Regions from separate parts of the Gracilibacillus phocaeensis genome, predicted to be linked through region 3. Evidence: riboswitches for the same ligand, from Rfam matches in the RefSeq annotation. Region 3 holds a riboswitch; each other region holds the start of a gene.

Region 1 (10,331 bases), on a different contig from region 3:
TTATTTTATTATCACGATTTACCGATTGAGCAGATCGCTAGCATACTGGAATGTCCGGAGAATACGATCAAAACCTACTTGCGGCGGGCAAGGATCGAGTTGAAAAAACGAATGGAAGGAGATGGATATGATGCAAAAAGATCATTTTTATAAAGAAATCGATCCCATGGATGTCCCTGAAAAAGAGGTATACCAAGCAATTCGACAAGGATTAGTACGGGGACGAGAAGAGGTCAAACGATCTCAATCAAAGTGGAGGTTGAAAATCGCTGGTAGTCTTTCTGTAGCGGTAATCATTATTTTTTTGTTAGCTGGTTTTGTTTTTGCTCCCATATCTTATGCCTTGTCTCATGTTCCGTTGCTGGGGATGGTGTATGACAAATTGGGGTTGCAAATTGGTTATCAATTGTTAGAAAGTGATCTTGTCACGGAGTTGAATCAATCTGCTAGTAGCAATGGTATCGATATGACGATAACTAGTGCCTATTATGATGAGAATATCGTCGGGTTAACCTTTCGAGCAGAAGGTGATCGCGTTAAACTAGGGGGAAGTGAAGCAGAAACAGATTACAGCTACCATATTTTTGATGAGTCAGACCAGAGTGAGTGGTCTGCCACTTTGACGCCTTTGCAGGAAACAACAGATGGCTATACGGGGGCAATTGAGTGGATGCCACCTGCCGAAAGCTCAGCGTGGTCGAGCATACCCTTAACCTTTACCGATATAACGGGAGTTAAGGGGGAGTGGCATTTTGATGTGCCGCTGACTTATTATCCGTCAGAAGAGCTGACGATTGACTCATCCTATGAACTGGCTGAAGGCTATCGCTTAGACATGGAGATGATTGCCAATGGTAAGGTAACATCTACCTTTTATTATACGAGTATGGTCCCAAATGAAATGGATGAGGTGCGATTGACGGTCTTTGATGACAAAGGGGAACGATTCATGAAAGCCCTCGTCGAACCGCTAGCGACTGAGGTAGAAGGGGAGTCGATCAGGCAGGAAACACGAGAATTATTCCGCAGTGCGATTAGCGAAGAGGCCGCTTATTTAGAGATTCATCCTGTTATTGTGCAAGATGAAGTAGACACTGTTGTTTCTCTGGATCAAGCGTTGCCATTTACTGCAGAAAGCAACCGGTTTGATTATGGGATAATGATAAAGGATATTCAACAAAAAGAAAATACGTTAACGATGGATTATGAATTGGAGCAGGCAACGAATGTGAAAAGAGACTTCACCGATAATTTTGCACGATTTATTCAATTAATTCATCAAGATCATATGGTAACCGGAGAGAATGGTGAGATAGATAAACAGGAAACATTGGGCCATACGATTCTAAGTGAAGAGACGCGCTTAATAGAGAAGAACACACTGCATTATCGATCGACTTTCACTTTGCCAGATGAGGCCTATCAAGATTATCTAATAACCATTCCATTTGGTACATTGCAGTCAAATGCGGAACAGCAACATCTAGACCCAATTCGTATCGAGCTTCCTGAATAACAGATAAGAGCTATAAGATGATTCTTATGGCTCTTATTTGATCGATAATTAAGAAAATAATTGCGTTTTTACATCAGAATCAGTACACTACTAATGACAAGATATTTAATAAGAAATTAATAAAAATAAAAGGAGAGTGAAAGAAATGACTAATGGACAGTTACCAGAAGAAAAAAATAATGAAACAGGCAAAACATCGGGAGGCTTAGACCAGAACGTAGCAGGTTTGTTAACTTATTTAGCAGGTGCGATTACGGGAATCATTTTTTTAATTATTGAAAAAGAAAATCGCTTCGTTCGTTTTCATGCGATGCAGTCGATATTTGTTACTGTCGGTCTCTTTATTGTGTCGTTTGTACTTGGACTTATTCCGATACTTGGTTGGTTATTATTATTATTTATCGGACCGTTAACCCTTGTCTTGTGGATCGTATTGATGGTACAGGCGTATCAGGGGAAATATTTCAAACTGCCGTGGATTGGTGATATGGCAGAGAAACAAGTGGATAATATGAAATAAAAAAACACACCCTTTCGTGTGTTTTTTTCATTCATGAATCAACCACTGCTCACATAATATAGGATAAAGAAGAAAAGTAAAGAGGGTGCAGCAGTGATTACATGGTTATCCTTATTGATTTTATCCTTAGCAGCGTTTCGATTAACACGCTTGATTGTATATGATAAGATTACTGGATTTATTCGGGCGCCATTCTTTGAGGTGGAGGAAAAATGGCTCGACGATGGAACGGTAGAAGAGACAGTAACCTTTAAAGGGAGAGGGTTAAAGCGTTGGATTGGCGAGTTACTACGCTGTCATTGGTGTACAGGGATTTGGACAAGTTCTTTTTTATGTCTTGGTTTTTACGCCGCGCCCTCTATTTTTACCCCGATCATGCTTATTCTCGCGGTAGCAGGGGCCGCTGCTATCGTGGAGGTAGTTATATCCTATTTTATTTAACGTCCGTATCGTTTTTTCGATTTATCTTTTTTTATGTTGGAACTACCGCATCCACATGATTTCTTTGGTCTTGCCTTTTTGCGCTTGGTTACAGATGTTTGATTCATACCTTCCACTCCTTTATCTTAAATGAGAAGCCTTCACAGCTTATCTTATGAACGGGATAACGAAGAAGTGCGGGCAGTATCTAAGAGTGGGTAAATATGATATAATGGAACCCACTTATTTGGAATAAAGGAAGGTATACGCATGTGGGTAGTTATCTTAGTATCTGCAGCTTTTGTTATTCTGGTGCTGGTCTTATCCCTCTTAACCTTGAATAAAGGCTATGGATATAAGCATACAGTGGACCCCTTACCAGAAGAAGAAAAGCAGAAGGATGAGGAAAAAGAAAGTGACCGAGAAGAATAAAGGTCACTTTCTTTGTTTTTTCGATTCGAATAAGTTTGTCCACTCTTTTGATTTTCTATGTTTAAATTTGTAGAAGAAAAGGAATAGTACGGATAGGGTAAATAGTATAGAACAAATATGATGTTCAAATTAATAAAAAGGAGTGGATAGAGTGAGTAAAGTATTTTTTACTTCAAAAGCAACAGCAAAAGGCGGTCGTGACGGTTTCGCTAAATCGGATGATGGTATCATTGATGTGAATCTAGTCAACCCTGCTGGTGGTGAAAGTAAGGAGAAAGGCTCTAATCCAGAACAACTATTTGCGGCAGGTTATTCGGCATGTTATGATGGTGCCTTGAATCTGATGGCCTCCAATGCCAAGAAAGACATCGATTCTACGACATCCGCAGAAGTGAGCCTGATGCAAGATGAAGCAGACGATGGTTTTAAGATAGGGGTTGTCTTGAACGTGGAGATTAAAGGTGTTTCCCAAGCAGAAGCAGAAGATCTCGCTAACCAAGCGCATGAATTCTGCCCTTACTCAAAGGCAACTAGAGGAAATATCGATGTAGAATTAAACGTAACAACCGGTTAAGGATATAAATAACAAAAGGCGTGGGCATTTGCTCACGCCTTTTCACTGAGTATTCATAAGGAAAATCGGGCAAACGCTGCCCGGTCCTTTATCGATCACTCAAAGTAGTCATGGCTTGCTGATTTGCAGAATGTTAGTGCCCTGAGTTCTTCATCCTCACAGTCCAATTGATTGTAGCACTATTTCCCAGCGAAGAAAATAGGTGTAGACTCCATAGAGGTTCGCAGGCTAAGATTGTAACCTCTTGGGACTGCGGTTACTAACCCGGACGTTTTTTTATTGCCCTTTTATAAAAAACTAGCATTCACTCAAAATCTGAGCGAATGCTAGTTTTTTCCATAAACCATTAAAAGGCTTAACGATGTTTAAAATAATCACTGAATGCATGGAAAATTTCAATCCCTTGATACAACCATACACTCAAAGCAGCAGTGGAAAACAATCCAATCATAAAAATCCGAAACCACATCATGAGTTATTCCTCCTTCTTTTTTTGGCATGCTTATGAGGAATGTCTGCATGTGATCAGATAATTAGATTGATAAAAGACTGCCAGCAAATGACCATTGCCTAGTAGTAAAGAAGGAACGATACATACCAACAATATCAAGAATAATGTGTCATAGCTAACTGCTGTATTCGATAATAAGCTGGCATCCATGGCAGGATCACTATCATCTATTTGTTGATAATAGTAATCTGTGCTATCGGTTAGCTCTGCAGAAACCAAAGCCGTTCCTTCATGATGATCAGCTGTCAAATAGGGAGAAATAATAAACAATAAGCCAATGGCAATCATCCAATGTTTCATCCGTTTATCTCTCTCCTTCATATATTCCTAATTATGTCTATGATTATACGCCCTTTTTTGTGCAGGATAAAGTGGTTTGCTTGCAAGCTCACTCTTCCAAGACGTTTTTATTCCTGCTCGCTCCCAAACCAAAGCTTATCATGACGAGGGTCAGGATTGTAATCGTCACAATCGATGGCTTCCAGGAATGGGTGATATCAAACAGAAAACCGATGGCAATGGGACCAACGGCCGCTAATAAATATCCGAAGGACTGGGCCATGCCTGATAACTCGGCAGCCTGTTTAGCCGTTGTGGTCCGGAGTCCAAGCAGAGCCAGCGCTAAGCTGATGCTGGAGCCAAGCATAAGTCCAATTAAGGTAACTGCAATCGAGGTGCCAATCATACCTGGGTCAAAATAGAGAAGCGCATATCCAATTGCGCCGCAAAGGCCAAAGATGACGACCAATGGCTGTTGGTTAGGAATCCTACCTGCAATCACCGGTGTAAAAAACGTTGCCGGTAAACCAATAAACTGCATATAAGCGACATACCAACCTGCAGTAGAGGCACTATAGCCATGGGAAATGAGGATTTCCGCCAGCCAAGAAATGGTGACGTAAAATACAAATGATTGTAACCCCATAAATACGGTAACCTGCCAAGCGATTGGTGAACGCATCAATTTTCCGCGCTTTGGTTCCATTAATTGCTGTTCCTGTGTTTTGGAACGGAGCTTGATGACGATAGACCAGACAATGATCCCTGCGACAGTGAGTATACTCCAGCTAGTTAATGACCACTGCCATCCTAAGTCTAAGGACACCGTCAATGGTACACTTACACCAGATGCTGTAGCTGCAAACATGGACATCGAGGTCGTATATACGCCAGTCATCAATCCAACTTTTGCTGGGAAACTACTCTTAATTAGACTAGGTAACAGCACATTAATAATCGCAATACCTACCCCGATCAAGGCTGTTCCAATAAATAACAGCGCAATAAGGGAAGTCGATCGTATCCAAATCCCAACAAGTAATATTAGCAAACCATATAATAAGGCCTTTTCATTACTTGCTTTATTTGCAATTCTAGGTGCCAACGGGGACATAAAGGCAAAGGCTAACAAAGGCAGACTGGTCAGAAAACCAGCTAACCCGTTGCTGATGGCAAGATCTTCTCGGATAATCCCGATAATAGGCCCTACCCCAGTAATGGCTGGACGAAGGTTAAATGCTAATAAAATAATACCAGCAACCATCAAAATAGATAGGTAGCGTTTATTGGTTTGTGAAGAGGTTTCCATTTTTTTCACCTGATTTTCTTTGTATTTATTTCTGTCAGAGCCAATCATCTCGATTTCCAACAAGTTAGATCATGATATTTACCTAGGACATACAGAATATGTTAAACTATTTGGTAGTATTTTAGATGGATTTGCATTACAATAGAATAACATATAATAATGGTTAGAGGAAGTCTCAATCGGAAGAAAGAAGGTCAATTATGGAGAGCAAAGTATGGCAGGAGATCTTTTCATGGATACGAGCGATTTTGGTAGCACTATTGATTGTGCTGGTCTGTCGCTACTTCTTGATCACTCCGTCGATCGTCAAGGGAGAGTCGATGATGCCCAACTTGGAAGACGGGGATCGTATTATTTTAAGCAAAGTAAGCACGATTAATCGTTTTGATGAGGTAGCTTTTAAGGCTCCTGATTCAAAGGATAATTATGTGAAGCGAGTGATCGGTTTTGAAGGGGATACGATTTCCATGGAAAATGATCAACTCTATATTAATGGTGAACTACACGAAGAGCCTTATTTAGCAGAAACAAAAGCAGATTTACCAGATGAGGTACACTTAACCGGTAATTTCACTCTAGAAGACTTGACCGGGGAAAAAACAGTTCCTGAGGGAAAGGTGTTCGTGTTGGGAGATAATCGCCGTGTAAGTAAGGATAGTCGTGAATTTGGCTTCATTGATGAAGATGCCATTATTGGCGATGTTAAAATGAGGATTTGGCCGATTGAATCATTTGGTATTATTCCTTAACTTGACATCAAGTCTTATCCATGATTAAGTAAAAGTAACTTCATAATTGATATTCCGCTAGGGGTGCTGTGACAACAGCTGAGATAAGAATGTTTTCTTGATCCCTTAGAACCTGAACTGGTTAATACCAGCGTAGGGAAGTGGAGCAGGATGGTATATGGGATAAATATACCTTGTATTTGATGAATCAATGATACGAAAACCGCTCCGCTTTTATTAGTGGGGCGGTTTTTTTGCATGTCAATATGAGGTTATCATTTAAAAAACAGGAGGGAAACGAGATGACATTTAGTGAAGAATTACGAGCAGCAGCAGACGATATTTATCAAGGGATTTTCCAACATCCTTTTGTAGTGGGTATTGGAAAAGGGGATTTGCATAAGGAAGCGATTATCCACTATGTCAAGGCGGATTATGAATATCTTAATGCCTTTATCAATATCTATGGGATCGCGATCGCTAAGGGTGATACAAGAAAGGAAATGGCCTATTTCCATGAGAAGATCAGCTTTATCCTTCATAGTGAGATTCATCCGCATCACAACCTTTGTCAGGTGGCGGGAGTTCATTATGATGACTTACAAGGATACCCTTTACCACCATCTGCTCATCATTATGTTACGCATATGAAAAGTGTGGCGCAGCAAGGAAGTATGGGAGAACTAATCGCCGCATTGCTTCCTTGTCCATGGACTTATTTGGAGATCGGGCAGCATTTAAATGAGGTGTATCAGCCAACAGAAGATCACCCATTCTATGACTGGATTCAATTTTATGCCAATCCGGAAACAGGTTCCATTACCACCGAACTATGTCAACGTTTAGATGAGTGGGCGGAAGGGGTAAGGGAACAGGAGAAGGAAAAAGCGAAACAAGCCTTTATTAAAAGTTGTCAGTTAGAATATCTGTTTTGGGAAATGGCCTATCAAGTAGAGGAGTGGCCGTTTGCTTTAGAAGGGAGACCAACGAATGAGTAAAGTAGCTTCTGCATTAACCATAGCGGGTACCGATCCAACCGGGGGTGCTGGTATCCAGGCGGATCTAAAGAGCTTTCAAGAACGGGAAGTATATGGCATGAGTGTGATTACTTCTGTAGTAGCCCAAAATACGCTAGGTGTTCAAGAAGTACGGCATTTAGATGTGGATTTTATTGAAAAGCAGCTAGACATGGTATTAAACGATATTTCACCGCAAGCGATAAAAACAGGTATGATTGCAACGGTAGCGATGATGGAGCGAATTGCTCAAAAGATAGAGACTGCTGATAAGCCTTATGTTATAGATCCTGTCATGGTAGCCACCAGTGGAGATTCTTTAATGGATGAGGCTTCCAAACAAGTGATTCGTGACCAGCTTGTACCACTCGCGTCTGTTGTCACGCCGAATATTCCGGAGGCAGAGACGTTGGTAGATTTCAAAATAACGAATAGTCAAATGGCAGAAAAGGCAGCTAAGTTGATCGTGAAAGAGCTGGGTGCAGCAGCGACTGTTATTAAGGGCGGTCACTTAGCCGATGAACCAACGGATATCCTTTATGATGGCGTGTCTTTCGAGTATCTCAAGGCCAAGCGAGTGAATACGAAGCACACACATGGAACAGGATGCACGTTTTCGGCAGTAATTACGGCCGAATTGGCAAAAGGAAAATCGATTAAAGAAGCAGTACAGCTAGCCAAAGCATTTATTACGGATGCTATTCAATATCCATTAGAGCTTGGTAAGGGGAATGGTCCAACCAATCATTGGGGACACCGGTTGCAAGGATTACCTTATCAAAGAGAGGAGTTATCATGAAACACTTAATGGAACAAGTTCGTCAGGAACAGCCTCTTATTCATAATATAACTAACCAAGTCGTGATGAATTTTACAGCAAATGGTTTGTATGCTGTTGGCGCTGCACCGGTAATGGCGCATGCCAAGGAAGAAGTAGAAGAGATGGCCCAGCAGGCAAGCGCTCTTGTCTTAAATATTGGTACCCTGACACAAGAACAAGTGGATGCGATGATTTTGGCGGGGAAGGCGGCCAATAAAGCAGGAGTTCCCGTTGTATTTGATCCTGTTGGTGTAGGGGCAACCGCATTTCGCATGGCATCTGCTGAACGAATTTTACAAGAAGTGGATCTTGCCTGTATTCGCGGAAATGCTGGTGAGATAGCAAGCTTGGCTGGAGTAAAGACAGAAGTGAAGGGAGTAGAGGGTGCGCAAGATTTACCAATGAAAGAGATTGCGCAACAAGGTTTTGACCGTTTGCAGGTTCCATTAGTGATTACCGGTGCGCAAGATGTATTGATTAATCGAGAGCAGCTAATCGTCATTAGTAATGGGCACCCCTTATTAACCAAGATTACCGGTGCGGGATGTTTACTGACGGCTGTAGTAGCCGCTTTTATTACGGTGGAGGATGATTTATTAGAAGCGGCAGCAGCGGCGGTGAGCTATTACGGAATAGCAGCTGAAAAAGCGGCTGAACGAAGTAACCATCCTGGCAGTTTTCAAGTATCTTTCTTAAATGAGTTAAATCGTTTGAGTGTAGAGGATATCGTGAATAATCAACGAATAGAGCGAGGTACAAGTGGATGAGGCAAGAATTATTACAGGTTTATTTTATTATGGGCAGCAACAATACCACAGAAGACCCACTTCATGTGTTAGAACAGGCGCTGCAGGGTGGCATTACTATGTTTCAATTTCGTGAAAAAGGGCAAGAGGCACAAACAGGTGCAGTAAAGCAGCAGCTGGCTAGGGAAATGAAGGCCTTGTGCTATCGTTATCAGGTTCCTTTTATCGTGAATGATGAAATTGATCTTGCTTTGGAAATTGGCGCAGATGGGGTGCATGTCGGGCAGGATGATATGCCGATTCAAGAGGTACGAGCCCGAGTGCCAGGCGATTGGCTGATTGGGGTTTCCGCAACGAATGCAGCAGAGGCAGTACAGGCCAAACAAGATGGGGCTGACTATATCGGGGTGGGTCCTATCTATGCGACGAGTACGAAAGAAGATGCCAAACAGCCCATTGGTGAACATGGTGTGCGTGCGATCCGGGAACAAATTGGCGCGCTTCCGCTGGTGGCGATTGGCGGTATCCAACAGAGACACACATCTTCCTTGATCGAGGCTGGTGTTGACGGTGTTTCGATCATTACAGCGATTAGTCAAGCGACTGATCCCAAACAAGCAGCCGCTGCCTTTCGCGCCTCTTTTACAAAAGAGTAATCATTCGATCGAGCTTGTCTGTTTCTGATACACTATGGGAAAGAGGAGGTAAACAGATGCGATTAAAGGATAAAAAAGTGATAGCGTTAGTAGATGAGGAATTCGAGGATTTAGAACTATGGTATCCTGTTATGCGGCTTCGTGAAGAAGGAGCGGCTGTTGATTTAGTAGGGAAAGAAGCTGGCAAAACCTATATGGGTAAATATGGTGTGCCGGCACAATCCGACTTAGCCTTTACCGAGGTGGATGCTGAATCCTATGATGGTATTCTTGTACCGGGTGGCTGGGCACCGGATAAATTAAGGCGCTATCCTGAAGTGTTGCAAATGGTGCGTCATATGCATGAGACGAAGAAACCAATTGGTCAGATTTGTCATGCTGGCTGGGTACTGATATCAGCAGGAATTTTGCGTGGCGTCAAGGTCACCAGTACACCAGGGATTAAGGACGATATGACCAATGCAGGTGCTTTTTGGAAAGATGAAGCAGTAGTTGTTGATGGTCATATTATTTCCAGCCGTCGTCCACCTGATTTGCCACCATATGCTAAGGCATATGCCGACGTATTAGCCGGAGAATAAGCAAACCAGTGAAGGATCTTGCAGTCAGTTTCTGCAAGGTCCTGTTTTTCCTTTTACACTTTTTCAAGTATAATGAAAGAGATTAAAATGAAGAATGGAGAATCACAGTGGAAATACTATGGTGGCTGATTATCATTATTTGTTTTGTCTTGGCATTTGCCGGGATTATCTTTCCGATTATTCCGTCTGTTTTGGTGATGTGGGTCGGTTTTCTTGTTTACCA
Region 2 (10,331 bases), on a different contig from region 3:
TATTTTTACTTAGAACAAGCCACCTTGACCTAATTTCTTGGCCAACCTGTCAGCGCCAACAATTAGCACGATCCCCACCACTGATTTAAACAGACCGACTGCTGTACTGTAACTGAATGCACCTTCTGTAATGCCTACAAAATAGACATAAGTATCAAATACATCCGCTACACTCCTGTTCATAGCATTAGACATTAAATATATCTGCTGGAAACCTGTATCAAGAAAATTTCCTAATCGTAAAATAAGCAAAATAACAATGGTACTTCTAATGGCAGGTAAGGTTACATGCCATAATCTGCGAAAACGTCCGGCACCATCAACAATAGCTGCCTCATATTGTTCTTGATCTACACTGGCAAGAGCAGCAAGGAAAATAACGGTTCCCCATCCGGTTTCTTTCCAAATAATCTGCCCCATGATCATAGGACGAAACCACTCTGTGCTCGATAGAAAATTAATTTCACGGCCGATTACAGCTTGTAATAGTTCATTTACCGCACCACCGCTGGTTGTTAAGAACACGTAACTAATACTGGCAATGATTACCCATGACATAAAGTGCGGCACATATACTAGCGTCTGTACAGTCCGCTTATATAGATTAATCCTGATCTCGTTTAATAATAAAGCTAATATAATCGGAGCTGGGAAGAAGAAAATCAAATCATACAAAGCTAATATAAAGGTGTTCCGTAATAATCGAAGAAAATCCGGATTGGAAAAAAAGTACTGAAAGTGCTCGAAACCAACCCAATTACTCCCCATAAACCCTAAAAAAGGAGAATAGTCTTGAAAAGCAATAAGAACACCCCACATTGGAAAATATTTAAAAACAATAAAATAGATTAAACCAGGTAATAACATGAGGTATAACCATTTTTCTTTAGCTAACCTGGAAAATTTGCTTTTCTTTTTTGGTAGAACATCTTGATGATCATTTAATTGTGCCTCTTCCATGCAACCACCTCTCTCTTATCGTGTGTTACAGGAAGCAGCTGTTAGGTTAGCCACTTCCTTCTTGTACCATTATTCTAAATCTGCTTCTTGATACAGTTGATTAATTTCATCGATATACTCTTGTCCGCCCGACTGCATCCATAATTCTACAGCTTCATCTAGACCAGCTTCATCAATCTGTCCGGTAATATATTGAATCCTTGCATCCAGGACAATATTATCTAATTGCTGCCCTTTCTTAGAATACACATCGGAAATGAGCGCCTCTGCAGGGTTAGCTACAACAATGTCTTCATTCTCGAGCATTAGATCCTGTTCTAATTGTCGTAGCTCTGTTGTTTCCGGCGTTAATGATTTCGCTTCTGGAAGATACATTAGCATCTGATTTAGGCCATCATATTCTGACTGTAAATTCGGATCATCCTCTACTAAAGATTGATATTCTCCATCTACCATTTCATAGTGTTGACCTTCTATACCATTTTCCGCCATGATTTGCATTTCTTCATCATTTAATTTATCGAGAAAATCTAATACCTCAGCCAATTCTTCCTCTGTCTTTACTGCGGTTTTGGATATCGCCAGTAACCCCGAGTATCCTGAAGTTGGTAAATTGAATAAGCCATCTGGTCCCTCGGCTGCTGTAATAACTGTAATAGGATCTGGATTATCTGGATCGGCTTCGATCATCTTTTCTTGAATGCGATGTCCCTCATCCAATACGTTCACTTGTACCCCGGCCTTTCCCGCAACTACTTCATCCGACCACTGTGCAGGATCCATTACGGCAAAATCATCATTCACTAAACCTTCATCATATAATTGTTTGAAGAAATTTAGTGCATCCAGATAATGATCATCTAAGAAAAATGGATATAGATTACCTTCGTCATCTTCACCCCATTGATTCGGTACGCCAAACCAAGTCTGCATCGCATCCCATGGTCCTTCAAACTTGGAAACGACCATACCATACGTATCATCTTCTCCATTTCCATCCGGATCTTCTTCCGTAAAGGCCTTTAACATATCATAAAACTGATTGATCGTTTCTGGCTCTTCTAATCCCAAGTTGTCTAACCAATCTTTTCGAATGATAACGCCATTTCTTCCCAAATCACGTGATCGATAAACACCATAAATTTCTCCGTTAACGGAACTATTATTTAGTATAATGTCATTGGCTTGGCTAAGATTTGGATAGTCATCTAAGTACGGTCCTAACTCCCAAAAGGCCCCATCTTCTACCGCACTAATAAAGCTAGGCGACTTACTGGGGATATACATCACATGAGGTAAATCTCCGGATGATAACGTAATATTAAATTTATCTTCTAAATTACTGTTGGGTACCCATTCCATGGAAATATCTTTATCGGTATATTCTTCTATCTCTTCCAGAACTGGACTGCTATCTTTTGGGGGCTCTGTACTGAAAGTAGGCACAAACACCCTAATATTCATCCGATCACTCGAGTTGTCGCTTTCGTTATTGGCACTCTCATTGTCACTACAACCTACCAATGCGATAATTACTGTAATTAAACATATCATGATATACTTACGAATCATTTTTTGCTTCAATATGAACTCCTCCTTTTTTGGCCGTAAAAAAAATCATCCTAAAGACTTTTGCACCGTTTCTCTTCGGAATAAAAATGTCATAAATGCTCTATTCCCCCTCCCTCTTTTTTTGTCTGCCTTCTAGTGTTAACCTGCTGTACATCAAAATATATAGCGCTTACATTTTTCCTGCAATGTTCATTTTTTGTAATCTGTTTGTAAAAAAAGAAAAAGGTTGCTTCATTCTGTTTGTGACAAGGTTTGGACTAACACTTTTTTGTAGTATAATACTTTTTTGCTCGCTCATCATTTCTATAGAATCAATGGCTAAATCGCACTTCCAAGACAAACATATTATAAAATGCTATTTGCTGGCTGCACTTTTTCTTCAGAAAATGGTTCCACCTACCATCAATATGTCAAAACCTGAAGTTGTCCATCAATCCTTGATTAAATAATTTCTCATTGATCGGGCGAGGTATTAGCAGGAAATAATGAGAGCAAAGACTTGCATGTCACACGTTTTTGATACATTTATAAGCTCAACTTATATAGTTTACGATCCTCTATGAGACAACAAAGTAGAAAAGCAAGTGCTCGTTGCTTTCCAAATCTCGCTGGCTGAGGTACACTATTTTTTTAGGGATAGGAGGAATTCCACATGCGTATTCTACATATTTTATTACTTTGCTTATTGATGATGCTTACCGGCTGTGGCACCGCTTTACTTGACAGTAATAGTAGTGATGGCCTGGAAACGGCAACTGTTAATCGAGTGGTAGATGGGGATACCGTACATATTCAATACAATGGAAAAGACGAAACCGTTCGTCTGTTATTAGTCGATACACCAGAGACGAAGCACCCTCAGCTGCCTGTTCAACCATTTGGAACGGAAGCTAGTGATTTTGCAAAACAAACATTAACAGGAAAGGAAGTCAAAGTTGAATTTGATGGGCCAAAAAGGGATAAATACGACCGTATGCTGGCCTATTTATGGGTAGATGGGAAGAATTTCAATCAGCTGCTGCTGGAAAATGGGCTGGCACGCTATGCTTATGTGTATGATCCACCTTATAACCATCAAGAAGAAATGGAAGAGGCCGAAGCAAAAGCAAAAGAAGCGGAAATCGGTATCTGGAGTATCGATGGTTATGTCACAGATAAGGGATTTGATCATGAACGGACAGAAGTGGATCCCGGTAAATCAAGGGAAACTAACAAGAATGAGCTCTACTATAATAACTGTACAGAGGCACATAAAGCAGGGGTTACTCCGTTACATAAAGGCGACCCCGGTTATGGTGTGCATATGGATGGTGATCGGGATGGGATTGCTTGTGAATAACCAACAATGATGAATCCAGTCATTGCTAAGGAAAACCGCCCAGTCCTTCATTACTAATCAAAAGAAGCTACGAACTGCCGACAAAACAGATCAAAATCTCCACTCAAAAAAATGGACTACTTAACATCATTCGCCTTATCGGCACCAGGGTTCGTCCCAAGTTAATATCTTTCCAAACCCTATTATCCAGACTGATGCTTTCCCATCATACAAAAAAGCCTATCATAGAAATAGGCTTTTTTAGCTTCATGTTATCAAATGGTACGTTGGTAAGTACCCTTATTAGCTACAAGATAAGCAAGCGTAGCAGCCATTAAGACAGTGATCCACTGCAGCGTATGATTACTGCCTGTCAGCACTATTTCTTGAGATAAGAGTCCACTTGTCTCCCATGCATTCGACATATCCGGGGTATAGAAATAGGTAAGCGTCAGCCCAGATAGCATCTGAAATAGCACACCTATTAGGATAAAGCTGCTGATAAAAAGGAAATAGCGTTTCATCATATCCCTCCTTCATTTGATTTTTTCCAAGTGTTTACTTCTAGTTTCCTTTCAGCAATCTTCTTGAAATCCTACCTCTTTGTAACAAATAAGTACGATTATATCAAAGTCTAACACAAATAAACGAAGACTGTCATCCGTAGTATCGGTAAATAAAAACCCCTTACCAGCATACTGGTAAGGGGCTATCTGTAGTTATTCTACAATTAAAGTGGCCGTCATGTCACTATGACCTTCTCCACATGGGATCGAACATCTAATATGATATTCACCAGGCTCTAATTCATCGGTCGCTTCACCATCGCCTTCAATCAAGATATTGGTGTCTTCTATTTCCACACCGTGCATACCTTCATCATTCGTTAAGCTTACCGTCACTTCTCCAGCAGGTACGGTATACTCTTCTTGATCAAACTCCCAATTGGACGCTGTAATAGCTACATCTGCATCTCCTGTTGATGATGACGCTTCTTCATTATCACCACTGTCGTCACTGCCACAAGCCACTAATACGAGCGCAAGGAATAATGCAGCAAGTATAAGGTAAAATTTCTTCATATTCAAACGCCTTCTTTCTGTTGTTTTGGAACTTTTCTAAGGTTCTATCCCAATTTTACTACTTGTTATTATTATTTCCAACAAAATGCTTCGTATAACATCTTGATATAATGTTATTTCCTATTAATTAGCCCTTAAGAAATATTCCCTGGGTACCTCAACCCAGCTTTCCAGCGATTATGTTTAGCTTTCAGATGTTTGCTACAATTGATAAAATTCCACCGTATTTCTGGTTAGTTGTTCACTGACTTCTTCCCATGGCAGTTGTTTTAACGCTGCAATCTGTTTGATGACTGCTTCCACCATATTCGGATGGGTCATTTGATCTTGAAAGGGTCCTTCAAAAGGCCATGGTCCATCAGTTTCAGCCATCATTAATTCTATTGGATATCGTTGGACCAACGCCTGTATTTCTTTCTCATAGCAACAATCCGGTGTGATAGAAATTCGATACTTTTGTGCGATCATACGCTCTATTGTCGCTTCGGATCCCTTAAACCAATGGAAATGAGCCTTTTTAATCTGATGCTTGGCGAGTAGATCACATACAACATCCGCATCTTCATAAACAGCATGTAAGACAATGGGAAGTTGATAAGTACTTGCTTTTTCCATAAATGCTTCTAAAATCGCTTGATATGGCTGCAAATCCAGCTGAGGATTTTCCTGTCTTGTATAATAAGGAAGCCCAACCTCACCAACTGCCACCATACCTCGATAGTGCTGATCGATCCAATGCATGATATTTTGTAGCTCGTCCTTATTTGGCAGTGGCTGCTCTGGATGCCAGCCAAAAGCAGGATGCACAACATCATATTGCTGGGCTAACTGCCATACGTCTTTACAGCTTTGAAAATTATGGGAGACGGCAATCATGCCATCAACGGTTAAGCTGTCCAATAAGTGGCGACGTTCTTCTTCCTTGTACCAGTCTAAATGAATATGCGCATCAATCATCCAGTATCCCCCTTAACGTTTGATAAATAGATTTTTTTACTCGAAGAAACTCTTCACTTATGGTTAAAGCCTGATCTCGCGGACGGGCGAAGTCGATCGTAAATTCATCCACTACCTGAGCTGGCTTCGATCCTAATACTAGAATTCGATCAGAAAGAAATATAGCTTCCTCAATATTATGTGTCACAAATAGAACGGATGGACGTTCTTCTTCCCAAATCGATAACAGCCATTTCTGCATCTCTAATCGGGTAAACTCATCCAATGCAGAGAATGGCTCGTCCAGACAGATAAATGACTGAGGACTCAACAAACTACGCACAAATGCTGCTCGCTGCTTCATTCCCCCTGACAGTTCATGGGGATACCGTTGGGCATACTCCTTCAAACCGGCACGTTCTAACATGGCCATCGCCTTGGTTCGGTCCGGTTTTCCCCATAACTCTGCTCCTAACCCTACGTTGTCCAAAATGGTCCGCCATGGAAAAAGAGAGGGTGTTTGCGGCATATAACTAATCGAACCTTTTTTACCTACAATATTGATTTGATCTAGCAAAATACGGCCCTTCTCCGGGCGGTATAAGCCACCAATCAAATGAAAAATCGTGCTTTTCCCACTGCCAGATGGGCCGAGCAGAGATACAAACTCCCCTTCATGGACAGTAAAGGATAAATCATCTAAAACCGTTTGTGATCCAAATTGTTTGTGAATATGTTCTAAGGTTAAGGTACTCATGAGGCATCCTCCTGACTAGGGCGCCATTTCAAGGTCCATTTCTCTACTAATAAAATTAGACCGAAAAAGACCATACAAAACAGCATAATAAAGAAAATAGCCACAAAGACTCGATCGGTGCGAAACGATGACGAAGCCAAGGTCATATACACACCAATTCCATTCTTGGCACCGAGCCATTCAGAAATAACCGCTCCCATGACACTATAGGTAGCCGAAATCTTCAGCCCAGAAAACAGCTGAGGTAAGGCATTCGGCATTTCTAATTTGCTGAAGATTTGTCTTTTATTGGCGCCAGCCATCTTCATATAATGCATCAGTTCAGGACTCGTTTGCCGTAATCCATCGATTAATGCCACGGTGATCGGAAAAAAACAAACAAGAATAATGATTAACAGCTTTGGTGTGATACCAAAGCCAAACCAAATAACCAATAAGGGTGCCAATACGATGATTGGTATATTCTGCGACATGATCAATAATGGGTAGATGGCTTCCTGCAGCCGTGGCAAGGTATGCAGTACAATCGCAATAAGAATTCCAATTGTTACACCAATGATAAAACCGCTCCCTGTTAACGTGACGGTAGATAACAAATGGTGGCGATAATTGGACCAGCTATCAATCGCCTCTTGAAAAATAGCGGTCGGTGACGGTAATACCCAAGCTGGAAGCTGAAACCATCTACAGGCTGATTCCCAAACGAGTAATACGAACAAGATGACTATAAATGGTACAAATGCTTTTCTCCACATTACTTTTGCTCCTAACTAAACAGACCTGTTGATGAAGGATAGGACGATCCCTTCAGTCATATTTTTTTGTGAGTTCTTTCATTGAGGCCTGTTGATCTTTCCGTGAGTATACCTTGATTTGAGAGATCACGCTAGGACAATTCCGCTCATGCATCCGCTGGTTCATTTTTTCAATAACGGTAAACAGTTCTATCATATTCCCTTCCATCGTTGTTTCTAATGGACCCACTTGATACGGAATCCCAGCTTCCTCGATAACGGCAATTGCCTCGTCCACCAATGGGATAGAGTCTTCTCCATTCGGTGTCTTAGGGATAATTTGAATACTGACTAACGCTTCTGCCATTGCATATTCCTCCTTATTATTTTCCTGTTGATTTGATTTTTGCACATGCTCTTATTTTGGTAAAAATTGATTAGTAAAGGCCTGATCAGCCTCCAGTTCTTGCTCTAATAATTCATTCTCATACATAAAATCGGCATAGTTCTGCCATACGGCCTCGGACTGTTCTCCCCACCTTGCTGCGTCATCTTGATACTTAGGGGAAAGCCATTCTTGACTGGCTCTCACTAGTTCTTCATCAAGATCCGGGACGGCCTCAATCAAGATATCTGCTGCTTCATCCGGATTATCTATAGCAAATTGATAGCCTTTGCTAACGGCTGCGATAAATCGCTCGACTGTTTCTGGATTTTCTTCTATCATTTGTTCATTGGTAGAAATCACCGGCGTGTAATAGTCAAGGCGATCCGAATAATCGGTGAGATAGATCATATCGATCTCTTCTCCACGCAGCTCTGCCTCGATACCTGTCCAACCATAGAAAATCCAGGCAAAATCAACATCTCGTTCCACCGCTGTAAAAAAGTCGGTATTTCCTATATTCATAATATCTAATGACGCAACGGATTCTCCTTCTTGCTTCATTAAGGCATCCAATACGGCTTCCTCAACTGGCGCTCCCCAGCCACCATATGTTTTGCCGGCAAAATCCTTAGGAGAAGTAATTTCTTTATCAACGGGTGCAGCCAGACCAGAAGTATTATGTTGGATCACTGCGGCAATCGATACTAAAGGAATATCCTGTACCCTTGCTTCCGTGACAGCTTCCTGGTAGCTTACACCGAATTCGGCCTGTCCGCTTGCAACGGTCTGGTCCGCTCCAGCCTCACCTGGCATCACAATATCTACCGCCAAGCCTTCTTCTTCAAAATAACCTTCTGCTTCTGCCACATAGAGACCAGTATGATTGGTATTAGGTGTCCAATCTAACACAAAGGTTACCTCTTCCAATTCGGATTGACTATTGTCTTGGTTATCATCTGAGCCACAACCAACTAATACGAACAATAAACTTACAAAAACCATGATGCATTTCTTCACTGTATGTCCCCCCTATTTTTTGAAAAGCATGCCCTGATTCGTTAACGGTGGGCACAGGGAAACACCGATGATCTGCACATTTTCGCTAATTAAAAACACCCTAGACTTATTAGCCTAGGGTGCATACATGGTCAGATTCGGATTATCTTGTATGTTCCCTACGCTGGTCTCAGCCAGATCAGGTTCTAAGAGTCGGCATCTTGCGGATACCATCTCAACCAGCAACACTGGTCCCCCTACATGTCTTTTCATTTGTCTTCCTCTACTTTGACATAATCACCTGCTTGATGCAAGTGAAAAAACTACTGATTTAATTTGGTTGCCACTTCTAATACCCGACGTGCTTGGTGTTTGACGGCTTCTTGCACATCTTCTACCATGGAACCATCTTCCTGACTTTGCGTGACACTTGCTCCATACGGATTCCCGCCGGAAGTATAAGCAGAGGCGTCTGTATATCCAGGTGTGACAATAATGGCGCCCCAATGCATCATAGAAGTATAGAAGTTTAATAGTGTTCCTTCATGACCTCCGTGAGGGTTGGAAGCGGAAGACATCGCCGTTACTACTTTATTGGCTGTCTTTCCTTGAGCCCATAGCCCACCTTGTATGTCAATAAATTGTTTGATTTGAGAAGGCATGTTACCAAAACGAGTCGGCATGCTGAAAATAATAGCGTCAGCCCACAAGATATCCTCTGAGGTTGCTAGCGGCACGTCTTGCGTTTCTTTATAGTGTTTTTCCCAGGCCGGGTTTTGTGCAATGGCAGCTTCTGGTGCTGTCTCAGCAACACGTACTACCTTTGCTTCTGCCCCTGCTTCTTGGACCGCTTCTTCCGCCCATTTGGCCATCTGATGATTGATTCCTGTTGAACTATAGTATACAATTGCTACGTTTGTCATGGTGTCTATACTCCTTTATATGATTTCTAATTTGTCTATTTAAACGAGACGCTACATATCTTATCAAGCAATTATCTTTAAATCAAGATAATTGCTTACCATGAACATTCAAAGGTTGATATGGAGCACACTGAAATAAATTGTCACACATTATTCATTGCATATGAAGCAGCAAAACAGTATATTAACCTTATGATGCACTTATCAACATGGGAGGAAAATCAATGAAAAGGTTTCTATTTGTAATCGTTTTAGGGGTACTTTTGACGGCTTGCGGTAATACAGATGAGGAAGAGACAACGCAAGCTGAAGAAGAGTTAAAAAGTATAAGCGTAGATTTTGAACTGCCGGAAGAAGCAGAAGTTGGAGAAACGGTAACACTCGTTTCTACTGTAACCTATGGTGAGGATGAATTAGTTACAGATGCCCAGGAAATGAACTATGAGTATTGGCATGTAGAAGATGAGGAGAATACAGTAACCGTCGAATCAACAAATAATGAAGATGGCACCTATTCGGCTGAAGTTGTCTTCGAACAGCCTGGCACCTATGAAATATATGCACACACAACGGCAAAAGATATACACAGTATGCCTTTAGAATCCATTACGATCAACGGAGAAGCTTCTGATACGCATGAAGAAGCTGCAACCCATGAACATGAA
Region 3 (10,331 bases):
TTAATTGGCGTCGTCACGGGTATGTTTGAGGTAACTAGTTCTGGTATCTCTGCAGCGATTATTTTTGGTATGATTGGGGCTATCTTTTTTAAGCCGAAAGGATAATCAAAAAGCAGGCAGGGTGAACCTGTCTGCTTTGTGTACTTTTTACATTACATAACAACATATACCTTACCTAATTGGGTTTGACCGGATAAATGGTCAAAGGCCTGATCTATTTTAGTAAAAGGGAATCCTTTATCAAGTAGCGGTCTCAATTCATGTTGTTCACAAAATGCAAGGAGTTCCCGCAATTCCTCTCTACTCCCCATCGTGGAGCCGAACAATTGATATTGCCCATAGAAAAACTGACGCAGGTTAAGAGTAAATTGATCCTCTGTCGATGAACCAAACGTAACGATACGCCCACCCTTCTTGAGAACACCTAAAGAACGATTAAAGGTAGCACCACCGATCGTTTCTATCACCAGATCAATTTCTTCATCTGCTAGCTGCTCCTCCCAATTATCATCTGTTAGAATCGCTCGATCATATCCTAGAATTTCAGCCTGTTTCAATTTATTCGGATCCCTTGACGTCGTGATCACATAAGCCCCCTTTGCCTTGGCCAATTGAATAATAAAACTGACCACACCGCCTCCAACGCCTGGGATAAACAAGGTTTCACCTCGCTTGATTTGCCCTAATGTCACCAAGGCGCGATAACCAGTCAAGGCCGATAAGGTAAACACCCCTGCCTCGGTCCAACTCAAATGATCTGGTTTTTTCTCGATAAAGTCTTCGCTGATAACCGTCCTTTCCGCAAACGTTCCATCAAAAATACGAAAATCATCCGGCGGAGCACTGGTTTTATCATACCAATTCAAGCTCGGATTAATAATCACCTCATCCCCTATTTTAAATCGAGAAACTTCACTGCCCACCTTTTCAACAACACCTGCCCCATCAGAACCTAACGTATAAATATCGGGCTGATTACCAATTCTGTCTTTCATCATTAAATCACGATGGTTTAGTCCTGCTGCTCGCAAGGCGACTACCACCTCGTTTGGCTGAGGGTCGGCTATCTGTTGCTCCAAGAACTGTTGAGAACCATGTTGAACGGCAAATGATTGCATAATTGACCTCCTATTGTTTGTGAAGTGGTTGACCTTGTTCGATACTATGTTTTAATAATTGTTGCATTTTACCAATTCCTTTTGTACCTAATAAGGGATATTGGATCTCTTGGGTCGTAAATACCTGCTTGATAATCGGCTGATACTTTTTCCCCGTTAGAGCAATAATGTTGGGGAATTGGTCAAGCTGTTTGTCGATGACTTGTTGTTTTAATTGAGCGATCGAAATGACATCAGGATGTTTTTGTCCAAAGGTGACATCATAATTCTCCGGTATGATATCATCTGGCAATAACAAGCCATGTTTGCCTGAAATAACCGCCCACTCGCCTACATATAGTGACGCATATTGGCGACATAAACGGTGAAGCACTCCAATATAGGCATCCGCTGCCTTGACTCCACCGACTGCAGGGTTTTTGTCCCAGATCTTTCGTCGACCACAGGGAAGGATAGCTAATGCTTCCATCTTTTCACGACCTTATTACTATAATTTATCAACTAGTATACCAAAAACTGGTCAGCACTGTAAATAACAAAGACCTTCGTGTAAAACTATGCCTTCTTCACAGAGAAAAAATAGCAAACACCGCCTATCATCCAGTATGGCTCCCAAAACACGAGTCTCCAAAAGGTAGCATAAGCCGTTAAATCCATAGCCAATATATCAAATGCACTCATAGAAATGGTAATAAAATTTAATAACCCATATAAAAAGAGAAGGATCCCTCCCGTTTTGGTAAGGTAATAAAGCATCTTATTCATGAAGGCATTTTGCCAAGAAATAAGCAGCAGTACTAGCAATAACACACCTAATAATTTCACAAAACCAGTTAGCCAGACAAGTAATATAAAGGAGGGATCCGGATCAAGCGATTGCTCATAGATGGCACCACCTAGAGATCTGACACCAAACATTCCACCCATCGCCCAATAAAAACTCATCCCAGCAAACACAACCGTCCAAACCACACCTAAAGTAAGCCACCTTTTGTTCACTCGCAAATAAAAGCTCCTCTCTGCATAGCTTTTTATCATAGTATATATGAAAAAAAGCGCGCATTGCATGAAAAAATGGATATTCCTCATTTACCCAAAAATAAAAGCTTCATCCATTATGAACAAAACTTTTTCCTTTATGAGATATGGTATGTGATTATTTTACAATATCATATTTAACATGAATGACACCTGTTCCCTCGATGACCTTAGTTGATTTTAGCATCATATTTTCTTCTCCAAGATGATCATTGCTCCCTGCTATATAGCCGTCTAGTGACATGGAGATATTTAGCATCACTTTATTCATTTCAAAAGCCCCCTCCTAATTAGTATCATTCTATCACGTAAAAATAGACTATATTTCTTCTCAATTGCTGTATATTGCTACAAGCGAGTTAGGAAAAGGGGTTATGTGTGAGAATGCAGCTTTCTTGCTGCATTCTCGATAACATGGACATTATTAGCAAAAAATTCATCCCAAATAACGATGGTAGATTTTTTTTGCTTCCTGTTGATCCATCGTCCCATGAACTAACGTTCTCCCATCTTGAAAGAGCACTACTCGGTACGAATCTATTTCAAACGAAAGCAGATAAGGATTTTGAAATAGCTTTATCTGTTTATTCTTTTGTAATTCTTTGGCAACTTCACTCAAATCTGTTGATTTACGTTGCGATCGTAGTTGAACAGTGTTTCTTCCACATAGCTTCGTCGTTTTCATACGGGACTCGTAGGCTAGGTTTGGATAGCTTCTGTTCTCGGAACAGGACGGACAGTCTTTTTTTCGTAAGGCTGCTATGTCTATTTCTGTGTGTGCATTTTTCCATAAGTCAAACGAAATAAGTTTTCCAGATAAATCGGCTTCGTTACCGGTTAATAGCTTGAGTGCCTCGGTTACTTGGTGAGACACGACCTTTTGTACCACGGGCTGGATAATTCCAACACTATCACAGGTGGCCCCGTAAGCTGGTATATAAGCTTGCAGGCATTGCAGACATGGCGTTTTATCAGGGAGTACGGTAAAGGTAATGCCATAGCTTGCTACAACAGCTCCGTAAATCCATGGTTTTTGATACTTCTGTGCGATATCATTCAGTATAAGCCTTGTCTCAAAATTATCGGTAGCGTCAATAATTAAATCCGCTTCAGGCACCACTTTTCTTAATATATCGACTTCGGCATCTCCGACAATCGCATGTATTTGGACATGATGATTTACTTCAGCAAGCCTTTGTCTGGCAGCAATTGCCTTTGGTGTTTTTTGCTTCATATCCGTTTCACTAAATAGCTGTTGCCTCTGCAGATTACTTTCTTCCACATAATCTCGATCAATTAATGTCAACTGGCCAATACCTGCTCGTGTCAATGCCTCCGCACTGCTTGATCCCAACGCACCTGCGCCGACAATCAGTACATGGCTTTGACTAAGCTTTGTTTGGCCTGTCTCACCAATTGGTACAAATAAGACTTGGCGTTGATAACGATTCGTCTCCAACATTAGCTCCCTACCTCCGGACTGCTAGCTACCGCATATGCCTTCTTCGTGATTCTTCCTGCTTGATAGCCAAGTCGGCCGGCCTCTACTGCATATTTCATCGCCTTAGCCATTTTCACAGGGTCTTCTGCTCCGGAAACGGCGGTATTCAACAAGATACCATCTGCACCCAACTCCATAGCATACGCTGCATCAGCCGGCGAACCGATACCTGCATCCACGATAACCGGAACGTTCGATTGTTCGATAATATAAGAAAGGTTCAACGGGTTGATAATTCCTTGACCGCTTCCGATCGGGGAAGCTCCGGGCATGATGGCATGCGCTCCCGCCTCCTCCAGCTTTTTGGCTAATACCACATCATCTGAGGTATATGGAAGCACGGTAAATCCTGCTGCCACCAGCTCTTCCGTTGCTTTTAGTGTCTCGATCGGATCTGGCAGCAATGTTTTATCACAACCAATAACCTCCACTTTCACCATATCGCATCGCCCTGAAGCGGCAGCTAAATTAGCGATTCGCACCGCTTCTTTCGCATCCTTTGCCCCTGCCGTATTCGGTAAAAAAGTATAGCGGTTTACATCTATTTTTTCTAAAAAATTGGGCAGGGATGGGTCGTAGATATTCATCCTTCTCACGGAAAAAGTAAGAACTTCTACCTCTGATTGATCTACTGCCTGCTTTTGAATATCAAAATCAGGATATTTGCCAGTCCCTAAGAACAAACGAGAAGCAAACGAATAGTTTCCAATATTAAGCATTTGCTTATCCTCCTCCAACGAAATGAACAATCTCAATCTTGTCTCCATCTTCTAACACCGCTTGTTTATGTCTTTCTTTCTGTAATATCTGTTGATTATGCTCGATAATCAACGGTTTATCTTGCAACCCCAGAAACTCAAGTAAATCTTTGATGTGTTTTACTCCTTCTTTTACTTCCATATAATTTCCATTAACGATTATTTCCACATGCATGCACCTGCCTTTTGTGTTTATTCCAAACTTGTGACATTTGCTGATGGATCTCGTGCTTGACCACCACGAAAAAAATCGTAATAAAGTGGACGAACCGACTTGTTTTCAACTAAGTCTGCTAGATAGATGCCTGTAATCGCTGATAATAGAATGCCATTGCGATAGTGTCCCTTGGCAGCATATAAACCGTTGATTCCAGGAATCTCACCCAGGTAAGGACGTTCATCGGCGGTAGCTGGTCTGATCCCTGCCCAAAAACAATTTATTGTTGCCTCTGCCAGCTGCGGAACCATCTGTTCTGCTCGTGATAATAGCCCTTGAACACTTGCTGCGTGGACATGTTTATCTGCTTTTCCTGGTATAGATGAAGCGCCAACTACCACCTTGTTGCCTTGCTTGGGGACAAGGTAACAGCCGTCCATCCACAGGGTTGTTTGAAATAAGCGCTGCTCTGATTCCAATAGCAGACATTCCCCTTTTACAGGAATAATGGCATATTCATCAGGCAGCAGATCATCGCCAAATGCTCCCGTTGCTACAATGACTTGATCAGCGTAATAGGTTCCTTTTGTGGTTCGTATACCATAAACCTTTTTATTTTCCCTTAGCAGTTCAACTGCTTTTTCCTGTTCATGAAGCATGACACCATGACGATAGGCGGCAAGGGAAAATGCTTTTGTCAGATGATAAGCGGACACCTGACCATCATTCGGCAGGTAAAGAACCGTGTGAAGCTCCTCTGTCAAACTTGGTTCCATCTTTCTCGCTTCTTCTGTCGACAGCAAATAAGCAGGATAACCAGCTTCCTGTTGAAAAGTTGCCAGGCTTTTCAACGTATTGTATTGCTGCTGATCAAAAGCGAACTTCATGATTCCTTTATGAACATACTGAATATCCATCCCTGCTTCTTCCCAAAGCTCAACTGATAAATCTGCAAATAACGCTCTGCTTTCTTGAGCAAATTGAAAAAGAGGACTTGCTTGTGTGAATTCTCCTTGAGCACCTAGCATTCCTGCCGCAGCACTAGAGGCCTCACAACCGATTTGATCCCTTTCAACTATCAGCACCTGATAACCTCTTTTGGACAATTGATAAGCAATCGAACAACCAATCACGCCGCCACCAACAATGATTTGATCAAATGTCTTTTTCACTTTCCACCTTCTTTCCTGTTATTCAACACTTGCAGGTAAGCCTTTATTGTTTGTATCGGATCCGCCGCCTGCCAAATACCTGACATGATAGCTATCCCACTTGCCCCTGACTTGATTATTTCTTTTGTTCGATCAGGTGTAATGCCGCCAATAGCATAGACCGGTACCGATAGTTCTTCGCTTAATTGCCGAAGATTAGCTATTCCTCTTGGTCGTTGATTCGGCTTAGAACTGCTAGGATAAATATGACCATATAACAAGTAATCTGCTCCCTCTTGTTGAGCCTGTTCAGCCTCTGCTAACGAATGGACAGATTTCCCTGTAAGAAGCGTTGGGAAGCAATTTTTAACCAATGAAACAGCTAGACTGTGATAGGCCAACTGGACTCCTGCACATTGTTTCATCACGGCAATGTCAACTCTGTCATTTACGATTAGTTTCGTTAAGGGTAACCCGCTAGTTTTTAATACTTCGATTAGTTCCAGAATATCTTTTGCTGACTTATTCTTTTCTCTTATATGCAAATAATCAATATCCCCATGAATACGCTTTACTATTTGTACATGCCGTTTAGAAAAATCGCCATCACTGATAAGATGCAGTGATTTATCCATCTCCATTACTCCTTTCTTCGTTGAGCCGGAAGAAACGAAAAAAACCACTTATCCAGTTAGGACAAGTGGCTTCGATTATATAAAATTCATTTGTCGAATAATATATCGTCATGCTTCCGCCACTTCCCTACGCTAGTGTTAACCAGATCAGGTTCAAAGGGTCCGAATACTCGTCTCAGCCAAAGGCTCCCCTAGTGTTGATGTTGATTATGAAATTAGAACTACCTCCAAAGCATAACACATCCTGTTTTATTTTTACAGGTGTTTTTCAAAATCGTAGCAGATCCATTAAAAACGATGCTAGATATGGCCAACGTTATTGTTATGGGCATTAGAAATATGCTTTTATACTCTTCCTACCTGTCTATTTTAAGATAGAAAGCGCTTCCGTTTTTAGTGGATTCCGTACTTTCTTATTTTTAACGAAAAAATCCGCAAAAAACAGTTGACCTATCGTCTTTTTAGTTGTATTATTGTCGTCAATCAGATTTTTCTGAAAATTACACATTTAAAAACTTTTTTGTGGACAGAATAAGCGATATCGTATACTATAACAATAAGCGAATATGTTTAAAAACGCGGACGGGAAAAAAGGATCAGGATCATGTATGCTGCAGAGAGCCAAGACAGGTGGAAACTTGGCCATACACCTTATCTGACTACTCATCCCTGAGTGCTATGCTGAACGGTTCTCCCATTAAGTATAGCCAGGTATTACACAGTACCTGTTATCCAATCAAAGCTATTTGATTTTGTAAATAGCTTTATGAGGCAATGTTTGTGAGAATATTGCAAATCAGGGTGGTACCGTGAAAAGAAAGGCCTTTTCACCCTTGATCTCTGCTACACTAGTGGCGGAAATCAAGGGTGAGATGGCCTTTTTTAGTGTAAGGAAAAGACAATAGCCATACTTTTCTTTGTACCATAAACATCTTCTAATACCAATAAATCAAGGTGATTGTTGATAATTATTAATAGGAGGGATTAACGTGGAAAACACACAAAAGCAAGCAAATGAAGCTGTAGAACCAAAAGAACCCAGGATTGGTGCTGATTTGCTAGTCGATGCCTTGATTAACGAAGACGTTGACACGCTATTTGGTTATCCCGGCGGTGCAGCATTACCAATCTTTGACGCATTATATAGAGCACAAGATGCCTTTGATCAAATCTTAGCTCGACATGAGCAAGGATCCATTCATGCAGCCGAGGGCTATGCCAGGGTATCAGGTAAGCCAGGAATTGTGGTAGCCACCTCTGGACCTGGTGCAACGAATTTAGTAACAGGAATTGCCGACGCAATGATTGACTCATTGCCATTAATTGTGATTACTGGCCAAGTTGCCAAAGGTGTGATTGGCAGTGACGCCTTCCAAGAGGTTGATGTCATGGGGGTTACTACACCAATTACTAAACACAATTATCAAGTAAATGATGTGAAAGATATCCCTCGTGTTGTTAAAGAGGCCTTTCATATCGCAACTACTGGTCGTCCTGGTCCTGTATTGATCGATATCCCGAAAGACGTCTCAGCCGAAATTATCAGTGATGATTTTCAAGCTAAAGTAGAGATTGATTTACCTGGATATCAGCCAACATTCAAGCCAAATCCGTTACAAACCAAAAAATTAGCGGAGGCGATCGGAAAAGCAGAGAAACCAGTATTATTAACTGGTGCTGGTATCTTAATGGCGCAAGCCTCCAAAGAGGTACAGGAATTTGCAGAAAAGTACTCACTTCCGGTTACCTCTACCTTATTGGGCTTAGGAGCATTTCCTGGCGATCATCCGCTATTTATGGGAATGGCCGGTATGCATGGCACATACGCTGCCAATACGGCCTTGTATGAATGTGATCTACTTATTAACATTGGTGCCAGGTTCGATGACCGCTTAACTGGTAAATTATCATCGTTTGCACCGAAAGCTACCGTGGCTCATGTCGACATTGACCCTGCTGAGATTGGCAAAAATGTTCCAACAGCCATACCTATCGTTGGTGACGCCAAAGAGGCATTGAAACGATTGTTGTCTCATGATATTAGCCAACCGAATCACGATGAATGGCTCGTTCGTATCCATGAAAACAAAGAAAATTACCCATTATGGTTTAACACACCGGATAAGGAAATGATCGGCCAATGGGTGATCAAACAAGTATACGAAGCCACGAATGGCAATGCGATTGTGACAACAGACGTTGGGCAGCATCAAATGTGGGCGGCGCAATACTATACCTTTAATCAGCCAAATAAATGGGTTTCATCTGGTGGTTTAGGTACGATGGGCTTTGGATTTCCTGCTGCTATTGGTGCCCAATTGGCTAATCCCGAAGAAATGGTTGTCTCGATCGTGGGCGATGGCGGTTTCCAAATGACCTTGCAGGAATTATCGATTTTACAAGAAAAAAGATTACCCGTTAAAATCATTATCGTAAACAATCAAGCACTAGGGATGGTTAGACAATGGCAAGAGAAGTTCCATGGCGAACGTTATTCCCAATCTATCTTTCAAATCCAGCCAGATTTTGTGAAACTAGCCGAGGCTTATGATGTGAGAGGAATCAAGTTAACGACACAAGAAGAATTTATCAATGCTTTACCAGATATTTTTGATTATGATGGACCTGTTCTTGTGGATGCACGGGTATTGCAGCAGGAGAATGTATTCCCTATGATTGCCCCTGGTACAGGACTAGATGAAATGATTGGGGTGAAACCATGAAACGAATTATAACAGCAACGGTTAGAAATCGCAGTGGTGTCTTAAATCGAATTACAGGGCTGTTGCAGCGTCGTCAATTCAATATTGAAAGCATCTCCGTCGGCAGAACAGAAACAGAGGACATGAGCAAGATGACGTTTGTTGTAGATGTGGAAGATTTTCAGAAATTAGAGCAAGTAACCAAGCAATTAAACAAACAAATTGATGTGATAAAAGTATCTGATATTACCGATAAAGCCATTGTTGCACGTGAATTGGCCCTGATTAAAATTGTCAGCAACAGCCAATTACGCGCTGAAATTCAAGGCATCATCGAGCCATTCCGCGCTTCTATTATTGATGTCAGCAAGGATAGTATGTCGATTCAGGTTACAGGTAAGCCAGATAAAATAGAAGCCTTGATTGAATTATTAAGGCCCTATGGCATCAAAGAGCTGGCTCGCACTGGCTTAACCGCCTTTGTTCGCGGCCAACAGCCAAACACCATTGATGGGAATTTTTCTTCCTTATTAGGTTAGGATAGTATAAGAAAAGAAGGCTTTCCCTATTTCATCTAGGGAAAGACCTGTTTTCTTTATTATATAAATAAAAATTTTTGAGAGGATGTAGTATATTTATGACAAAAGTATTGTACAACAATAATATCAACGAAGAGGTATTACAATCGAAGAAAATTGCCATTATCGGATATGGTTCTCAAGGTCATGCACATGCCCTAAACCTTAAAGAAAGCGGCTTTGATGTGGTCGTAGGACTTCGTAAAGGACGTTCTTGGGACAAAGCAGAAGAAGATGGTGTAGAAGTTAAAACCGTTGCAGAAGCATCCAAAGATGCCGATGTCATCATGATTCTTCTTCCAGATGAAAATCAGCCAGCTATCTATAAAGAAGCGATCGAACCTAACCTAGAAGCAGGAAATGCTCTAGTATTCGCTCATGGTTTCAATATTCACTTTAACCAAATCGTACCTCCGTCCGATGTGGATGTATTCCTAGTAGCTCCAAAAGGCCCTGGACATCTTGTACGCAGAACCTATGAAGAAGGCGCTGGTGTCCCTTCCCTTTATGGTGTGTTCCAAGATGCGACTGGTAATGCTGTAGACATCGCACTTGCTTATGCCAAAGGAATCGGTGCAGGTCGTGCTGGTATTCTTGAAACAAGCTTCCAAGAAGAAACAGAAACAGATCTATTCGGTGAGCAAGCCGTACTTTGCGGTGGTACCTCTGAGCTAGTTAAAGCAGGCTTTGAAA

What was found. Region 3 has a riboswitch for thiamine pyrophosphate ahead of E0E32_RS11065 (thiamine phosphate synthase). Riboswitches for the same ligand answer to the same signal wherever they lie in the genome.
Region 1: it holds a riboswitch for thiamine pyrophosphate, as region 3 does, so the genes downstream of both, tenA (thiaminase II) here and E0E32_RS11065 (thiamine phosphate synthase) in region 3, are expected to answer to the same signal.
Region 2: it holds a riboswitch for thiamine pyrophosphate, as region 3 does, so the genes downstream of both, E0E32_RS01885 (ABC transporter substrate-binding protein) here and E0E32_RS11065 (thiamine phosphate synthase) in region 3, are expected to answer to the same signal.

Annotation. Positions count from the first base shown of each region.
Region 1 is NZ_LR131143.1:83,860-94,190, reverse strand. It holds gene E0E32_RS04995 (sigma-70 family RNA polymerase sigma factor) at 1-153, shown strand, start outside; gene E0E32_RS04990 (DUF4179 domain-containing protein) at 131-1,516, shown strand; gene E0E32_RS04985 (DUF4870 domain-containing protein) at 1,662-2,036, shown strand; gene E0E32_RS04980 (DUF1360 domain-containing protein) at 2,130-2,477, shown strand; gene ytzI (YtzI protein) at 2,727-2,888, shown strand; gene E0E32_RS04970 (organic hydroperoxide resistance protein) at 3,040-3,462, shown strand; gene E0E32_RS04965 (hypothetical protein) at 3,965-4,273, opposite strand; gene E0E32_RS04960 (CynX/NimT family MFS transporter) at 4,362-5,561, opposite strand; gene lepB (signal peptidase I) at 5,762-6,310, shown strand; TPP riboswitch at 6,360-6,466, shown strand; gene tenA (thiaminase II) at 6,592-7,287, shown strand; gene thiD (bifunctional hydroxymethylpyrimidine kinase/phosphomethylpyrimidine kinase) at 7,280-8,104, shown strand; gene thiM (hydroxyethylthiazole kinase) at 8,101-8,892, shown strand; gene thiE (thiamine phosphate synthase) at 8,889-9,527, shown strand; gene E0E32_RS04930 (type 1 glutamine amidotransferase domain-containing protein) at 9,584-10,108, shown strand; gene E0E32_RS04925 (DUF456 domain-containing protein) at 10,216-10,331, shown strand, end outside.
Region 2 is NZ_LR131141.1:299,011-309,341, reverse strand. It holds gene E0E32_RS01930 (ABC transporter permease) at 10-960, opposite strand; gene E0E32_RS01925 (extracellular solute-binding protein) at 1,030-2,532, opposite strand; gene E0E32_RS01920 (thermonuclease family protein) at 3,185-3,871, shown strand; gene E0E32_RS01915 (hypothetical protein) at 4,126-4,374, opposite strand; gene E0E32_RS01910 (cupredoxin domain-containing protein) at 4,570-4,932, opposite strand; gene E0E32_RS01905 (TatD family hydrolase) at 5,134-5,889, opposite strand; gene E0E32_RS01900 (ABC transporter ATP-binding protein) at 5,882-6,625, opposite strand; gene E0E32_RS01895 (ABC transporter permease) at 6,622-7,380, opposite strand; gene E0E32_RS01890 (thiamine-binding protein) at 7,433-7,726, opposite strand; gene E0E32_RS01885 (ABC transporter substrate-binding protein) at 7,778-8,764, opposite strand; TPP riboswitch at 8,903-9,012, opposite strand; gene wrbA (NAD(P)H:quinone oxidoreductase) at 9,067-9,666, opposite strand; gene E0E32_RS01875 (FixH family protein) at 9,891-10,331, shown strand, end outside.
Region 3 is NZ_LR131144.1:691,595-701,925, reverse strand. It holds gene spoVAE (stage V sporulation protein AE) at 1-105, shown strand, start outside; gene E0E32_RS11100 (zinc-binding dehydrogenase) at 153-1,118, opposite strand; gene E0E32_RS11095 (DUF6884 domain-containing protein) at 1,129-1,587, opposite strand; gene E0E32_RS11090 (DUF3995 domain-containing protein) at 1,674-2,117, opposite strand; gene E0E32_RS22245 (hypothetical protein) at 2,275-2,427, opposite strand; gene E0E32_RS11085 (ThiF family adenylyltransferase) at 2,593-3,618, opposite strand; gene E0E32_RS11080 (thiazole synthase) at 3,618-4,376, opposite strand; gene thiS (sulfur carrier protein ThiS) at 4,381-4,590, opposite strand; gene thiO (glycine oxidase ThiO) at 4,608-5,744, opposite strand; gene E0E32_RS11065 (thiamine phosphate synthase) at 5,741-6,358, opposite strand; TPP riboswitch at 6,466-6,561, opposite strand; gene ilvB (biosynthetic-type acetolactate synthase large subunit) at 7,348-9,081, shown strand; gene ilvN (acetolactate synthase small subunit) at 9,078-9,599, shown strand; gene ilvC (ketol-acid reductoisomerase) at 9,698-10,331, shown strand, end outside.